DNA from 2 places in the Ensifer sp. Root1252 genome. Region 2 is predicted to be linked to the other one. Evidence: riboswitches for the same ligand, from Rfam matches in the RefSeq annotation. Region 2 holds a riboswitch; the other holds the start of a gene.
The links. Region 2 has a riboswitch for FMN ahead of ASD02_RS27235 (DMT family transporter). Riboswitches for the same ligand answer to the same signal wherever they lie in the genome.
Positions count from the first base shown of each region.

Region 1: another riboswitch for FMN. It lies ahead of ASD02_RS13115 (6,7-dimethyl-8-ribityllumazine synthase); the one in region 2 lies ahead of ASD02_RS27235 (DMT family transporter).

Region 1 is NZ_LMDT01000012.1:111,479-119,763, forward strand. Features, by position in the region: gene ASD02_RS13080 (FGGY-family carbohydrate kinase) at 1-503, shown strand, start outside; gene ASD02_RS13085 (TIGR01459 family HAD-type hydrolase) at 500-1,339, shown strand; gene ASD02_RS13090 (TIM barrel protein) at 1,354-2,292, shown strand; gene ASD02_RS13095 (DeoR/GlpR family DNA-binding transcription regulator) at 2,397-3,182, shown strand; gene ASD02_RS13100 (triose-phosphate isomerase) at 3,179-3,946, shown strand; gene ASD02_RS13105 (RpiB/LacA/LacB family sugar-phosphate isomerase) at 3,989-4,426, shown strand; gene ASD02_RS13110 (low temperature requirement protein A) at 4,784-6,061, shown strand; gene ASD02_RS13115 (6,7-dimethyl-8-ribityllumazine synthase) at 6,302-6,775, opposite strand; FMN riboswitch at 6,867-7,016, opposite strand; gene ASD02_RS13125 (ABC transporter ATP-binding protein) at 7,729-8,285, opposite strand, start outside.
Region 2 is NZ_LMDT01000034.1:90,287-98,571, reverse strand. Features, by position in the region: gene clpX (ATP-dependent Clp protease ATP-binding subunit ClpX) at 1-967, shown strand, start outside; gene lon (endopeptidase La) at 1,346-3,766, shown strand; gene hupB (DNA-binding protein HupB) at 3,989-4,264, shown strand; FMN riboswitch at 4,387-4,639, shown strand; gene ASD02_RS27235 (DMT family transporter) at 4,726-5,625, shown strand; gene ASD02_RS27230 (esterase-like activity of phytase family protein) at 5,724-7,919, shown strand; gene ASD02_RS27225 (MarR family transcriptional regulator) at 8,014-8,285, opposite strand, start outside.

The DNA of each region.
Region 1 (8,285 bases), on a different contig from region 2:
TGTTTGCCCCGGAATATGGCCTCTACAGCCACCGGATCGGCGACATGTGGCTGGCGGGCGGCGCATCGAATACGGGAGGCGTTGTTCTGGCCGAGTATTTTTCCGCAGAGCGCATCGATGAGCTTTCCGCCCGCATCGATCCGGCTGTCGATAGCGGGCTCGACTATTACCCGCTGACGAAGCCCGGCGAGCGCTTCCCCATCGCCGATCCGAATCTTGAGCCACGCCTGACGCCGCGACCCGAGGATGACGCGATGTTTCTGAAGGCAATCTTCGAAGGCATCGCCGGTATCGAAAGCCTTGCTTATCACAGGCTGACATCGTTCGGCGGACCCAAGCTCGGTTCCATACGCACCGTCGGTGGCGGTGCAAGAAATGCGGCGTGGTCGGCAATCCGCGCGCGCAAGCTCGGCGTGCCGTTCCTGACGGTACGTTCGGAAGAGGCCGCAGCCGGCACGGCGCGGCTGGCGCTTGCCGGTGCAAGACAGGCAGGTGTGTTATGAGTACTGTCATCTCAGGCCTCGGCGATATCGCCGATCGTTATGACGCCTTTCTGATCGACCAGTTCGGCGTGCTGCGCGACGGCCGCAGGCCCTATCCTGGTGCTGCCGAAACGCTGGTGCGGCTGAAGAATCAGGGCAAGCGCATCATCATTCTCTCGAATTCCGGCAAGCGCTCGGCGGAAAACGACCGCCGTCTCGTCGATCTCGGCTTCGTCGCCGGCAGCTGGGACTGGTTCCTGACCTCGGGCGAAGTGGCGTGGCAGATCCTGAAAAAGGAAGGCGGGCAGGCAAGCGGGCCTCCGAAAAAGTGCCTGCTGGTCAGCCGCGACGGCGATCTGTCGCCGCTCACCGGGCTCGACCTCGAGCGCACCGAAGATGGCGCGGATGCGGACTTCGTGCTTCTGGCTGCGAGCGAAGGCGATGTCCTGCCGCTGTCGCACTATGAGGCGCTGCTGGCGCCTGCGGCACGGCGCGGCGTGCCGTGCCTCTGCACCAACCCCGACAAGGTGATGCTGACCAAGAGCGGAATGGCTTTCGGGGCTGGGCGGATTGCGGAGCTTTACGAGGAACTCGGCGGCACGGTGCGCTGGATCGGAAAACCATTCGCCGACATCTACGATTTTGCCCTCGACTTTCTCGGTCATCCCGATCCGTCGCGCGTCTGCGCAATCGGCGACAGCATCGAACACGATATCGCCGGGGCGGCAAGTGCCGGCCTTGAGTCGGCGCTGGTGACCACCGGGATACTGGAGCATGCCTCCGACAAGGAGCGGCAAAAACTCTTTGCCGAGCATGGCGCCACGCCCGATTTCATCCTCCCGAAATTTCTCTGGTAGTCAGGAGTACGGTCTTGGCTTTCACGCTGTCGCTCAACACCAATCCGCTGGTCAATCGTTTTGCCGAGCCTGATGATCTGATCGAGACAATCGGGGAGCAGATCCGCATCGGCTACGTGCAGCTGACGCATGAGTTCGTCAATCCGGGCTGGCCGGCGGCAACGATCTCCAAGACCATCCGTCAGTTCAGGGCAGCGCTTAGCCGCACCGGCGTCAGGATCACCTCGGGCATGACCGGGCCCTATGGCAGGCTCAACCACTTCGGCCACCCCGACCCGGATGTGCGACGCTACTATGTCGACTGGTTCAAGACCTTTGCCGATATCTCCGCCGAGCTTGGCGCATCCGGCATGGGCACGCAGTTTGCGATCTTCACGCTGAGGGACTATGACGACCCGGCCCGGCGCGAGGAGATGATGAAGATCGCCATCGACTGCTGGCGCGACGTGGCGGAACACGGCAAGGCGGCCGGTCTTTCCTATGTGTTCTGGGAACCGATGTCGGTCGGGCGCGAGTTCGGCCACACGATCGCCGAGTGCCGCTCGCTCGACCGGCGGCTCGCCGAGGCGGAGTTGCCGCTCCCAATGAAGATGATGGTCGATATCGACCATGGCGACGTCACCTCCGACGACCCCGATGACATCGACCCCTATGCCTGGGCGGGCGCATTTCCCGAGCGCTCGCCGATCATCCACATCAAGCAGTCGTCGATGAACAAGGGCGGGCACTGGCCGTTTACCGCTGCCTACAACCGGGATGGCCGCATCACGCCGGAGAAGCTGATCGATGCGGTCAAGGCCGGCGGCGGCACCGACAACGAGATCTGCCTGGAGCTGTCCTTCCGCGAGCGGGAACCGACCGACCACAACGTTGTGGAGATGATCCGCGAATCCGTGGAGTTCTGGGAGCCCTACATCGATACCGGGTTCAACCGATCATCAAAATCACACTGAAATATCACAAAGTATCATTAGCTAGATTGAAATATAACATAAAGGTGTTATCTTCTCAGGTGTGATGTCGCGCTCTCGCGGCATCGGGATCGAGGCGGATGACGATGAAGCCGGAAGACAGGCGACAGGCGATCATGGATGTTTTGATGGAGGCCGGCACGGCGTCCGTCGAGGATCTGTCACTCCGTTTCGGCGTCAGCAAGATGACGGTGCATCGCGACCTCGACGATCTCGAACAGGCTGGCCTGTTGCGCAAGGTGCATGGCGGCGCTTCGATCCAGTCGAGCCCGCAGTTCGAAAGCGATTTCCGCTACCGCGAGAAGATTGCCGCCGCCGAGAAGAACCGCATTGCCGAATATGCGGCGAGCCTGATCGAGCCGGGGCAGAGCATCCTCATCGACGACAGTTCGACGGCCGGCGCGATTGCCGGCTGCATCAGGGACATCAGGCCGCTGACCGTCATCACCAACAACCTCGGCGTCATCACCGGTCTGTCCGGTGCGCCCGGCATCAACGTCATCGCGCTCGGCGGCCAGTACAGCAAGAAGTTCAACGGCTTTTTCGGCATCGTCACCGAAGAGGCGCTGCGCTCGCTGCGCGTCGATATCGCCTTCCTCTCCAGCTCCGCAGTCGCGGGAACGGCAGCCTTCCACCAGGACCAGGAGGTCGTGCAGGCCAAGCGGCTGATGGTGAAGTCGGCGGCGCGCAAATATCTCATGGTCGATCACGACAAGTTCGGGCGTTCCGCCCTGCATTTCCTGACAGGGCTCGACGCCTTCGATGCGGTGCTGACCGGCGCCGAGGTGGCGGATGAGCATGCCGCGACGCTCCGCGAGGCCGGAATCCCCCTGGTGACGGTCGACAATCGAAAAGCATCGGAGAAAGCATGAACAAGCCGCAGCTCTGGGTGGGCACAAGCTGGAAGATGAACAAGACGCTGGCGGAGGCCATGGTCTTTGCCGAGAGGCTGGCCGCAGCGGACGGAGCGCGCGACGAGCGCATCCAGCGTTTCGTCATTCCACCCTTTACCGCCGTCAGACAGGTCAAGGAACGGCTCGTGCAAACGGGCGTCAAGGTCGGTGCGCAGAACATGCATTGGGACGACGCCGGCGCCTGGACCGGCGAGGTTTCGCCGGTGATGCTGAGGGACTGCAACCTCGATGTGGTCGAGCTTGGCCATAGCGAACGGCGCGAGCACTTCGGCGAGACCGACCGTACCGTGGGCCTGAAGACGGCAGCGGCGGTGCGCCACGGCCTGGTGCCGCTGATCTGCATTGGCGAGACGCTCGCCGAGCGCGAGGCGGGCGAGGCGGATGCCGTCCTGAAGCGGCAGGTTGAAGGCGCGCTGGAACTGCTGGAAGGCGACGCGCGCAAGGCGACGATCCTGCTCGCCTACGAGCCGGTCTGGGCCATCGGCGTCAACGGCATTCCGGCAACATCAGACTATGCCGACGAGCGCCATAAGCGGATCGCCGACGTGGCGCAAGGCGCGCTCGGCGTGCGCGTTCCCGTCCTCTACGGCGGCAGCGTCAATCCCGGCAATTGCGAAGAACTGATCACCCAGGGGCACATCGACGGCCTGTTCATCGGCCGCTCCGCCTGGGACGTCAATGGCTATCTCGACATTCTGCAGCGCGTCTCGAAGGCGATCTGAGCCCTCGTACCCCGCAGATCAACAAGACGGAAAGGAACAATCATGAAGATCGCAATCGGAGCAGACAGCGCCGGCAAGCCCTTGCTCGACGTCATCGCCGCCCATCTCAAGGGCAAGGCCGACCTCGAAGTCAGCGACCTCAGCCAGTCCGGTTTCTACGCCGACCTGTCGCAGAAGCTGGCGCAGACCATCGTCGATGGCGACAACGAGCGCGGCATCCTGTTCTGCGGCACCGGTATCGGCGTCTGCATCTCGGCCAACAAGGTGCCGGGCATCCGCGCCGCGCTGACCCACGACACCTATTCCGCTGAGCGGGCGGCAAAGTCGAACAACGCACAGATCATCACCATGGGCGCGCGCGTCATCGGGCCGGAGCTGGCGAAGTCGATCGTTGATACCTGGCTCGCCTCCGAATTCGACGCGAACGGCCCGTCGGCCGGCAATGTCGACGCGATCGATCGTCTCGACGCGGCGAAGTAAGCGAGCCAACTGCTAGAGCGTTTCCGGTTTAAACGGAGCCACAGACCCGCTCTATCTCTTTGTTTTTACGCATTTCCTGGCGGAAAGCCGATTCGCACTTTTCCTGGAAATGCTCTAATACCGCAATGCACGTTGATCCTCCCTCGCGCATCGCGGCGAGACGCCCGGCAGAGATGCCGGGCGTCTTTTCCTGATTTGCCACTGCCTAATTCGTTTCAGCGTCGTTTGCGCGTCATGTTTGAGGCGCGGCGCTGTCGGGTGTTTTGGCAGACCGCCGGGGCACTGCCGGCTTGACGAAGCTTCTGTAAATATTTGAACATGCTTGCATATCGTCACGTCAGCGAGGAATGCCGCCCCATGCCCGACGCCCCAACGACACCGCCGCATGCCGGAAGCCACCGCCTGGCGCGCATGAGCGGCCGCGACACGCACGAACACCACCGCACAGCCACGACGCTCGAGCTTCTGTTCGACCTGACCTTCGTCATCGCCTTCAGCCTTGCGGCATCGCAGCTTGCGCATCTGATGGCCGAAGGACATTTCAAGGCGGGGCTGATCGGCTTCTTCTTCGCCAGCTTCGCCATCTGCTGGGCCTGGATCAATTTCACCTGGTTTGCTTCCGCCTATGACACCGACGACTGGGTGTTCCGGTGCGTGACCATGGTGCAGATGGTCGGCGTGCTGATCCTGGCGATCGGCCTTCCCGCCATGTTCCGCTCGGTCGACGAGGGTGCCCATCTCGACAATGGCGTGATGGTGCTCGGATACGTCGTCATGCGGGTGGCGATGATCTTCCAGTGGCTGCGCGCCGCCGGCCAAGATCCGGCACGACGGCAGGCCTGCATGACCTATGTGGTAGCGATCACGGTTGCGCAACTCGGCTGGGTCGTGCAGATCTTCGTCGACTTCTCGATCGTTGTCACCTTCGCCATGGTCGTGGCGCTCACCGTCATCGAGATGCTCGGGCCCTATATCGCCGAGACGCGGCATGGCGGCACGCCCTGGCATGCCCACCATATTGCGGAACGCTACGGCCTTCTGGCAATCATCGCGCTCGGAGAAGGCGTCGTCGGCACGGTCGCCTCGATCACGGCGGTGGTGGATGGGGAGGGCTGGAACCTCGACGTGGCGCTCGTCTGCCTTGCGGGCACCGGGCTTACCTTCGGCATGTGGTGGATCTATTTCCTGTTGCCGAGTGCCGAGGTCCTGCACGTGCACCGCAGACGCTCCTTCGTCTGGGGCTATGGTCACATGTTCATTTTCGCCGCGATCGTTGCGACCGGTGCGGGCCTGCATGTCGCCGCCTATTACATCGAGCACAAGGCGCATATCGGGTCGCTTGCGACCGTGTTGACGGTGGCGGTCCCGGTCGCGGCCTATATCGCTCTGGTCTACGGCATGTATGCCTATCTGCTGCGGCAGTCGGAACCGCTTCATGCCTGGCTGCTCGCCGGCACGATGCTGCTGCTTGCGGCGTCGATCGCGGCCGCGATGGCGGGCGTCGACATGGCGATCTGCCTGATCATTCTGATGTTTGCGCCGTTCGTGACCGTCGTCGGTTTCGAGGCGGTCGGTCATCGCCACCGGATGGCGGCGCTGGAACGGTGCCTTGATGAGGCAGAGCCGGTGCATTGAACGCCGGGAATTGGCTATTCGAAACAGCGGTTTGCCGGCTGTTGCTGGCGGCTTGATTCAGGTGGTTCAGAGGTTGATTCAAGCAGGCGCCGCGAAGCGGCTCGATGGTTGCGCATCGGAGCGCTGAGCGAGCCTTGCCCCTCACCCTAGCCTTCTCCCCGCAGGCGGGGAGAAGGTGGCCGGCAGGCCGGATGAGGGGTGGCGGCCGGATACGGCGCGGGCTTGCGGCCCGCCAGCAGATCAGGCGTTGAGCAGCGCCAGCTTGGCGCGGGCGTCGAGGATCTGGGCGCAGGCATTGGCGGCTTCTTCGCCCTTGGCGACGAAGTGTTCGCGGAAGAAGGCGATCAGCGGCGCGCTTTCCTGGAAATTGTGCGGCGTCAGCACGGCCGACAGCACCGGCACGTCGGTATCGAGCTGGACGCGCATCATACCGTCGAGCACCGTGCCAGCGACGAAGTCATGGCGGTAGATGCCGCCATCGACGACGAAGGCGGTGCCGAGGATCGCGGCGTAACGGCCGGTCCTGGCAAGCTTCTGCGCGTGCAGCGGGATTTCCAGCGCGCCTGGCACGTCGAAGATCTCGACGTCGGCGGCACTGCCGCCGAACTTCGTCCATTGGGCGACGAAGGCATCGACACAGCGGTCGACGATGTCGGCGTGCCAGCGGGCACGGACAATCGCAATCTTGGCGGTGGGGTGGGAAAGAATAGTCATGGTCTCAAGCCTTCCAGGGTTTGGCGTTTCCAATTTTCCCGTCGGGCGAACATGCACGCGCGCGAAACCCCGGTGTGGGGTCCACGTTCCTGCTTGCTCTCTTCCATCCGGACTGTGACCGTCGGCTCCGGAATCTGACCGGATCTGCTGACCTCCGAAGTAGACCTCCGAAGCGCTCGCGGGCTTCGATCTTTCGATCGCTACCGCCGGTGGGGAGTTTCACCCCGCCCTGAGAACAAGAGCGACTATATAGATCGGCCGTGCCTGGTCAAACGCATGACGCGACGAAAATCCGGGAAATCGCGACAGATTTTTTCCGTGCCGTATCGCTCCCGGACAAATCTGTTCCCGTCGGGAGCCGCCGTAGTCTGACCTCGGCCGCGTGCCGCGTCGCCGCCACGAGACATTTATCTGCGGACGCGACGCGGGGCTTCGTCTTCGGCGGCGATCGCGCGTGCGGACCAATGGAGCAGCGCCTGCCTGTCATCAAGGCAAGTGACCGGTGCTTCGTAGTAGCGGTGCACGACCACCGGTTTGCCGCCCTTGTTGTAGGTGAACGGCTGACATCCTTCGCTGAGAAGCGCATCTCTCAGGGGCTGATCAACCCTGAAATAGAGGCGATCCTTGATGCTGATGGCGAACTGGCGATCAGCGACAAGATAGGCCCAAGCCGAAGAAGCGGCCTATGTCAACGGGACCGATATCCGCGAGTTCTTCGTGGATATGGGTGACGAACGCACTCGGCTGCGCTTTAGTCATGGCGGCCGCCGGTGCAAAATGCGCTGTTTTTCATTCGACGGTTCAGGCAATCTCTCCACGGCATGTGCAAGGCAGCTACTGCATGTTTCCTTAAATCCTATTCGATTTAGGGATAAAAACATGCAGCACTTCAAAGCGCTACAGCGACCTTTGCGCGTAACAAGACGCACGCGCTGTAGGGGGACGCTGGAGATCTACTCGCGGATGACGAGCAGGTCCTTGGCGGCAAAGCGGAGCGTGACGTTCGAGCCGAAGGCCGGCGGCGTCAGGCCGGGGTCGTTGAACATGTCGAAGGAGATGACGTCGCCGCCGATGCGCAGCTTGGTGCGGATGACCGAGCCGAGGAAGCTGGTCGAAACCACCTCGCCGGTCAGCGCGGTGTCGCCCCTGGCGCTGTCGGCGATCGAGCCTGCCTCCGGGCGCAGCGCCAGCGAAATGTTGTCGCCACCCTTCATGCCGGCGATCGGCTCCTTCAGCGACACCTGCTGGTTGCCGATGGTGACAGCACCGGCGGCCGGGTCGGCGACCTTGGCTTCGATGATGTTGAGCGTGCCGACGAAGGAGGCGACGAATCGGGTCGCAGGGGTGTTGTAGATCTCGAACGGCGTGCCGATCTGGTCGGCTCGCCCGGAATTCATGACGACGATGCGGTCGGAGATCGACAGGGCTTCTTCCTGGTCATGGGTGACGAAGACAGTGGTGATGCCGAGCTGCTGCTGGATCTGGCGGATTTCCTCGCGCAGCGACACGC
Region 2 (8,285 bases):
GGCCAAGGGCAGCGATGTGGAGCTGGCGAAGTCGAACATCATGCTCGTCGGCCCGACCGGTTGCGGCAAGACCTATCTCGCACAGACGCTTGCACGCATCATCGACGTGCCCTTCACGATGGCCGATGCGACGACGCTGACGGAAGCCGGCTATGTCGGTGAAGACGTCGAAAACATCATCCTGAAGCTGCTGCAGGCTGCCGACTACAATGTCGAGCGCGCCCAGCGCGGCATCGTCTACATTGACGAAGTCGACAAGATCTCGCGCAAATCCGACAACCCGTCGATCACCCGTGACGTTTCCGGTGAGGGCGTGCAGCAGGCGCTCTTGAAGATCATGGAAGGCACTGTTGCTTCGGTGCCGCCTCAGGGTGGCCGCAAGCATCCTCAGCAGGAATTCCTGCAGGTGGATACCACCAATATCCTGTTCATCTGCGGCGGCGCCTTCGCCGGCCTCGATAAGATCATCTCCGCCCGTGGCGAGAAGACGTCGATCGGTTTCGGCGCGACGGTTCGCTCGCCGGAAGATCGCCGCGTCGGCGAAGTTCTGCGCGAACTCGAGCCGGAAGATCTGGTTAAGTTCGGCCTGATCCCGGAATTCATCGGCCGTCTGCCGGTTCTGGCAACGCTCGAAGACCTCGATGAGGACGCGCTGATCCAGATCCTGTCCGAGCCGAAGAACGCTCTGATCAAGCAGTACCAGCGGCTGTTCGAGATGGAGGACGTCGAACTGACCTTCCACGAGGACGCGCTGCGCGAGATCGCCCGTCGCGCCATCGTGCGCAAGACCGGCGCCCGTGGCCTGCGCTCGATCATGGAAAAGATCCTGCTCGACACGATGTTCGAGCTGCCGACGCTCGAAGGCGTTCGCGAAGTCGTGATCTCCGACGAGGTGGTGAAGGGTGCGGCGCGGCCGCTCTACATCTATTCCGAGCGCTCGGAAGAGAAGGCGAACGTTTCGGCCTGATCGCAGGCCCACAGATCGGACCTGAAAAAGCCCGCCTCGTGCGGGCTTTTTCATGGCCTTGCACTTAGTTGTTGAGATGGCTTGCGCGGGGGACGATTTAACAATTCGGTTGTTGCTAAAGTGTCTTAACAACGCAATGATGTGACGATTCAGTAGAGGGCCTCGGCCGTTGCATATCCTTGAAGCCTCGTTTTCCGTCGCAAGGTACGCAACAGCAATAAAGCGTAGTCAGAAGGACCCGGCCACTGATGGTGGATGTTGCGGCGAGCCTTGAAAAGGACTCTCTAGCACTCCACTTTCATGTGGAAAATATGACAACCGGGAGTGCCGCTGTGGCTCCCGGGAACGGGCCCGAAATCGGGACGGAAAGGAAATGACATGACGAGCAAAACGTCTCCGGCGACTGAAAGCGCGACCTATCCGGTCTTGCCGCTTCGCGACATTGTAGTCTTCCCGCACATGATCGTGCCGCTCTTTGTCGGCCGTGAAAAGTCCATCCGTGCGCTTGAAGAAGTCATGGGGACCGACAAGCAGATCATGCTTGCCACCCAGATCAACGCGACGGACGACGATCCGGAAGCCTCGGCGATCTACCAGGTGGGCACGATTGCCAATGTCCTGCAGCTCCTGAAGCTGCCCGACGGCACCGTCAAGGTGCTGGTCGAAGGGCGCACGCGCGCCAAGATCGACAGCTACACGCCGCGCGAAGAATTCTACGAAGCGTCCGCACAGGCGCTTGACGAGCCGGAAGAAGATCCGGTCGAGATCGAGGCGCTCAGCCGCTCGGTCGTCTCCGAATTCGAAAGCTACGTGAAACTCAACAAGAAGATTTCTCCGGAAGTCGTCGGCGTCGCGAGCCAGATCGAAGATTATTCGAAGCTTGCCGACACCGTCGCATCGCATCTATCGATCAAGATCGTCGAAAAGCAGGAAATGCTGGAAACCACCAGCGTGAAGATGCGCCTGGAAAAGGCGCTCGGCTTCATGGAAGGTGAGATCTCCGTCCTGCAGGTGGAAAAGCGTATCCGTTCGCGCGTCAAGCGCCAGATGGAGAAGACCCAACGCGAGTACTACCTCAACGAACAGATGAAGGCGATCCAGAAGGAACTCGGCGACGGTGAAGACGGCCGCGACGAGATGGCCGAAATCGAAGAGCGCATCGCCAAGACCAAGCTTTCCAAGGAAGCGCGCGAAAAGGCCGACGCCGAGCTGAAGAAGCTGCGCCAGATGAGCCCGATGTCGGCGGAAGCAACCGTCGTGCGCAACTATCTGGATTGGCTGCTTGGCATGCCGTGGGGCAAGAAGTCCAAGATCAAGACCGATCTGAACCATGCCGAGGAAGTGCTCAACGTCGATCACTTCGGCCTCGACAAGGTCAAGGAGCGCATCGTCGAATATCTCGCCGTCCAGGCCCGTTCGACGAAGATCAAAGGCCCGATCCTGTGCCTCGTCGGCCCTCCGGGCGTCGGCAAGACTTCGCTTGCCAAGTCGATCGCCAAGGCGACCGGCCGCGAATACGTGCGCATGGCGCTGGGTGGCGTTCGTGACGAAGCCGAAATCCGCGGTCACCGCCGCACCTACATTGGCTCGATGCCCGGCAAGGTCGTCCAGTCGATGAAGAAGGCGAAGAAGTCCAACCCGCTCTTCCTGTTCGACGAGATCGACAAGATGGGCCAGGACTTCCGTGGCGACCCGTCCTCGGCTCTGCTGGAGGTGCTGGATCCAGAACAGAACTCGACCTTCATGGATCACTACCTTGAAGTCGAATACGATCTGTCCAACGTGATGTTCATCACCACGGCGAACACGCTGAACATTCCGGCGCCGCTGATGGACCGCATGGAAGTGATCCGTATTGCCGGCTACACCGAAGAGGAAAAGCTTGAAATCGCCAAGCGGCACCTGCTGCCGAAGGCGATCCGCGATCACGCGCTGCAGCCGAAAGAGTTTTCGGTCACCGACGGTGCGCTGATGGCGATCATCCAGACCTACACACGCGAAGCCGGCGTTCGTAACTTCGAGCGCGAACTGATGAAGCTCGCCCGCAAGGCGGTAACCGAGATCATCAAGGGCAAGGCCAAGGCAGTGGCAGTCACTGCCGGCAACATCCAGGACTACCTTGGCGTACCGCGTTATCGTCACGGCGAAGCCGAACGCGACGATCAGGTCGGTGTGGTCACAGGTCTTGCCTGGACCGAGGTCGGCGGCGAACTGCTGACGATCGAAGGCGTCATGATGCCCGGCAAGGGCCGCATGACCGTCACCGGCAACCTGCGCGACGTGATGAAGGAATCGATTTCGGCGGCGGCATCCTATGTCCGCTCGCGGGCGATCGACTTCGGCATTGAGCCGCCGCTGTTCGACAAGCGCGACATCCACGTGCACTTGCCGGAAGGCGCGACGCCCAAGGATGGCCCGTCGGCCGGTGTTGCCATGGCAACAGCGATCGTCTCTGTCATGACCGGTATTCCGATCTCCAAGGACGTGGCGATGACGGGTGAGATCACCCTTCGCGGCCGCGTGCTGCCGATCGGAGGACTGAAGGAAAAACTGCTGGCGGCCGTTCGCGGCGGCATCAAGAAGGTGCTGATCCCCGAGGAAAACGCCAAGGATCTCGCCGAGATCCCGGACAACGTGAAGAACGTGCTGGAGATCATCCCCGTTTCGCGGATGGGTGAAGTGCTCGAGCACGCTCTGGTCCGCGTCCCGGAGCCGATCGAATGGGACCCGGCAAATGAGCCGGCAACCGTCGCCGCGGTTGATTCGCAGGACGAAGCGGGCGCTTCCATCGCCCACTGATTGACAGGACCGGGCGGGTGCAATTGTGTTCCCGTCAGGCCCATTTGGCAGAAAAACAAGGAAGACCGGCCTCTGGCCGGTCTTTTTTGTTGTAAAAGCATGCTGCAAGCCTTGCATTCCAAGGGATTAGGCGCAATTGGGAATGGCAAGACGCGGGCGATGCGCAAGCCGCCGCGGCTTAAAAACACAGTCGTTTCGAACCATTTTGAAAGGGGTGGAAACATGAACAAAAATGAGCTCGTGTCTGCCGTTGCTGAGAAGGCCGGACTTTCCAAGACCGACGCATCTTCCGCAGTTGATGCAGTTTTCGAGACCATCCAGGCTGAACTTAAGGACGGTGGCGACATTCGCCTCGTCGGTTTCGGCAACTTCTCCGTTTCGCGTCGCGAAGCCTCCAAGGGCCGCAACCCGTCCACGGGCGCTGAAGTTGACATCCCGGCACGCAACGTTCCGAAGTTCACGGCCGGCAAGGGCCTGAAGGATGCCGTTAACGGCTGATAGGTTTGCTTGACGGCCGGATACGAGGCCGGCCGTCCAAGTCTTGAAGGGTTCGGTTCACGCCGGACCCTTTTGCGTTTCGGCTGCCCTTGCAGCAGCGCGGTCTTTGGTCTACGGCTCAGCCCTGTTCTCAGGGCGGGGTGAAACTCCCCACCGGCGGTAAGGGCTCAGCGCCGCGCGTCAAATATGACGCGCAACGGACGCTGTGACACTTGAAAGCTGCTGCATAATTTTCTCCTTAAATCGGATTGGATTTAAGGAATTATGCAGCAGGCCCAAGCCCGCGAGCACTTCAGGCGCTGTCGTGTCGGAAGGTTAGCAGATCCGGTGCGATTCCGGAGCCGACGGTCACAGTCCGGATGAAAGAGAATGATCGTGGGTGCGACGGGCGGGCGGTCCGTCGTCGCATCCTGCGCTCATGTGTCCTGATTTGTGTAGGTCCCTGTTTGCGGATGAAGGACATGAGCGAGACGACCCAAGCACTTTTCACCTCCCGTGCCATGGCCGGTGCGGCCTGGATGATACTGGCCGGCGTCGCCTTTGCTCTCCTGAATGTCGTCACGCAATGGATGACGATGCAACTCGGCTTTTCCGCCACCTCGACTGCCTTCTGGCAATATGCATTTGCACTCGTCTTCTCCCTGCCGTTCCTGTTTCGCGCCGGCCTGTCGGCCATGCGCACCGATTACCCCTGGCGTCACGTCATTCGCGTTGCCTTTGCGGCGCTCGGCGTAGGGGCCTGGGTTTCGGGCCTGGCTTCTGTTCCGATCTGGCAGGCGATCGCGCTGGTGATGACATCGCCATTTTTCATCATTCTTGGTGCGCGGCTCTTCCTGGGCGAACGCGTTGGTCCGGCACGCTGGGCAGCGGCGGCAGTCGGCTTTGCCGGCGCCACGATCATCCTGCAGCCCTGGTCGGAAAGCTTCACCTGGGCAGCGCTGCTGCCGGTTTTCTCGGCGCTGCTCTGGGGGGCGGCGTCGCTGATCACCAAGAGCCTGACAGGCATCGAGCGCCCTGAGACGATAACGGTCTGGTTGCTCGTGCTTCTGACGCCGATCAATGGTGTGCTGGCGCTGTCGGCAGGGTTTGTCGTGCCGAGTGGAACTATCCTTGCGCTATTGGTGCTGGCGGGGCTTTTGACCGTGGTGGCACAGTATCTGTTGACGCTTGCCTATACCGTCGCAGACGCAGCGTATGTGCAGCCTTTCGACGATCTCAAGCTACCGCTCAACGTTCTCGCCGGCTGGCTCGTCTTCGGTTATGCGCCGAGCGGCTATCTGTGGCTGGGGGCGGTCCTGATCCTCGGCGCCTCGCTTTTCATCATGCGCAACGAGATGAAACGCGAGCGCGCGACCGCGTAAGACAACGCTGCACAACAAAGGCGCGGGACTGTCATGCGCCTGTCATCGCCATCCCGCAGAACCCCCTTGTTTTGAATATTCGACATGGGGGATTTTTCATGACCATTTCATCATGCAGAACGGCACTTGCCGCCATACTTCTTGCGTCCGTTGCCTTTCCGGCTGCCGCCGAACCGGTGTTCAATCGTATTGCGTCCTTCGCCGTTGCCGACAATCTGCCGGAGGGCGATGCCCGCAAGGACGCGACATCCGCGGAAATCATTACCGCCACCGAAGACGGCAATACGCTGATCTATTCCGATAGCCCGGGCAAGCGCATCGGCCTTATCGATATCACCGACGCCAAGGCGCCGAAGGCGGCCGGTATCGTGTCGTTCGATGGCGAGCCGACCTCGGTAACCGTCGCCGGTACCAAGGCCCTGATCGCGGTCAACACACGCGAAAGCTTCACCAAGCCTTCCGGCTTTCTCGCTACCGTCGACGTTGCCTCGAAGAAGGTCGAGTCGACCTGCGATCTCGGCGGCCAGCCGGACTCCGTCGCGGTCAACAAGGACCGGACCATTGCTGCGATCGCGATCGAGAATGAGCGCGATGAAGAGGTCAACGACGGCAAGATCCCGCAGATGCCTGCCGGCGACCTGGTGATCCTGTCTCTGAAGGATGGTGGTGCCGATTGCGCGACGATCAAGCACGTGACCCTCACCGGTCTTGCCGAGGTTGCAGGCGACGACCCGGAGCCGGAATTCGTGTCCTTCAACGGCAAGGACGAGATTGCGCTGACGCTGCAGGAGAACAACCACATCGTCATCATCGACGGCAAGTCGGCGACGGTAAAGACGCATTTCTCCGCTGGCGCGGTCGACCTTAGGGACATCGACGCCAAGCGTGACGGCGCTATCGCCTTCATGGACGAGCAACCGGGCCGCAAGCGCGAGCCTGACGCCGTCAAGTGGCTCGACGACAATCGCATCGTCGTCGCCAACGAAGGTGACTATGAGGGCGGTTCGCGCGGCTTCACCATCTTCGATACGGCCGGTAAGGTCCTGTTCGAATCGGGTGCGAGTTTCGAACACGAGATCGCTTCGATCGGCCACTATCCCGAGAAGCGCTCGTCGGCCAAGGGCGTCGAGCCGGAAGGCCTCGAGGCTGCCAAGTTCGGCGAAGACAATCTGTTCTTCGTGCTTGCCGAACGTGCATCCGTCGTCGGCGTTTACAAGGACACCGGCGCCGAGCCGGAACTGCTGCAATTGCTGCCGTCGGGCATCTCGCCGGAGGGTGCCGTCGCGATCCCGTCGCGCAATCTGCTTGCGACCGCCAACGAGGTCGATCTCGGCGAAGACGGCGGCGCTCGCTCGCATGTGATGATCTACGAGCGTGGCGAAGGTGAAGCCGCCTATCCGCAGATCCGTTCGGCGGACAAGGATGGTCTGCCGGTGGGCTTCGGAGCCTTGTCGGGCCTCGCAGCCGTTGCCGACAAGCCGGGCTTCCTGCGCGCAGTCAACGATTCGGTTTATGCATCGCAGCCGACCATCTTCACCATCGATGCGACGCAGAAGCCGGCGTTGATCACCGAGACGCTTCGGATCACCCGCGATGGCGCCCCGGCACAGAAGCTCGACATCGAAGGCATCGCCAATGATGGGGAAGGGGGCTTCTGGCTCGCTTCGGAAGGCAACGCCGACAAGCTCTACAGCCACGCGCTGCTGCGTGTGAACAAGAAGGGCGAGATCAAGAAGGAGATCGCCCTGCCCGAAACTCTGCGTGCAGGCGAGAGCCGCTTCGGCTTCGAGGGTGTAACGGTTGTCGGCGAAGGCGACGATCAGGTTCTCTGGATGGCCGTCCAGCGCGAATGGAAGGACGACGAGAAGGGCTTCGTCAAGCTCGTCTCCTACAAGCCGTCGAGCGAGGAATGGGGTGCTGTGCGTTATCCGCTCGAGAAGGCGGATGGCGGCTGGGTCGGCCTGTCGGAAATCTCCGTCCACGGCGACTATGCCTATATCATCGAGCGAGACAACCTGATCGGCCAGGCAGCCAAGCTGAAGAAGCTCTACCGTGTCGCCCTTGCCGACCTGAAGCCGGCAGCCCTTGGCGGCGAGCTTCCTGTCGTCAAGAAGGAAGAGGTTCGCGACCTCCTTCCCGATCTGAGGGCCCTGAAGGGTTACGTCGTCGACAAGGTCGAAGGCTTCACCGTCGATGCCGCCGGCAACGGCTATGTCGTCACCGACAATGACGGCGTCGACGATTCCTCCGGCGAGACACTGTTCTTCTCCATCGGTGCCATCGACGCGATGTAATCGTCGGGCCAGGAGAAAAACGAAAGAGGCCGGGACATGACGTCCCGGCCTCTTTCTGTTTCGGCTATCTGTAAAGGCTGGGGGAAGGGCGGGCCTAGCGAGCGACCGCAATCTGTGCTGCTTCGGCCTCATCCTTGCGCTTGCGAATTTCGTCGGTCTTGTCGACGAGTTTGCCGACGATATCGAAGAGCTGACCGAGCTCCTTGTCGTCGAGCGCGGAGAAGATCTCCTCGATCAGCTGTTTGCGCGGGTGTTCGGCTGCCTCCAGGATCACGCGTCCCGTGTCGGTGATCGAGACGATCTTGGCGCGGCGATCCTCGGGATCGGGTTTGCGCATCACCAATCGGTCGCGCTCGAGGCCGTCGA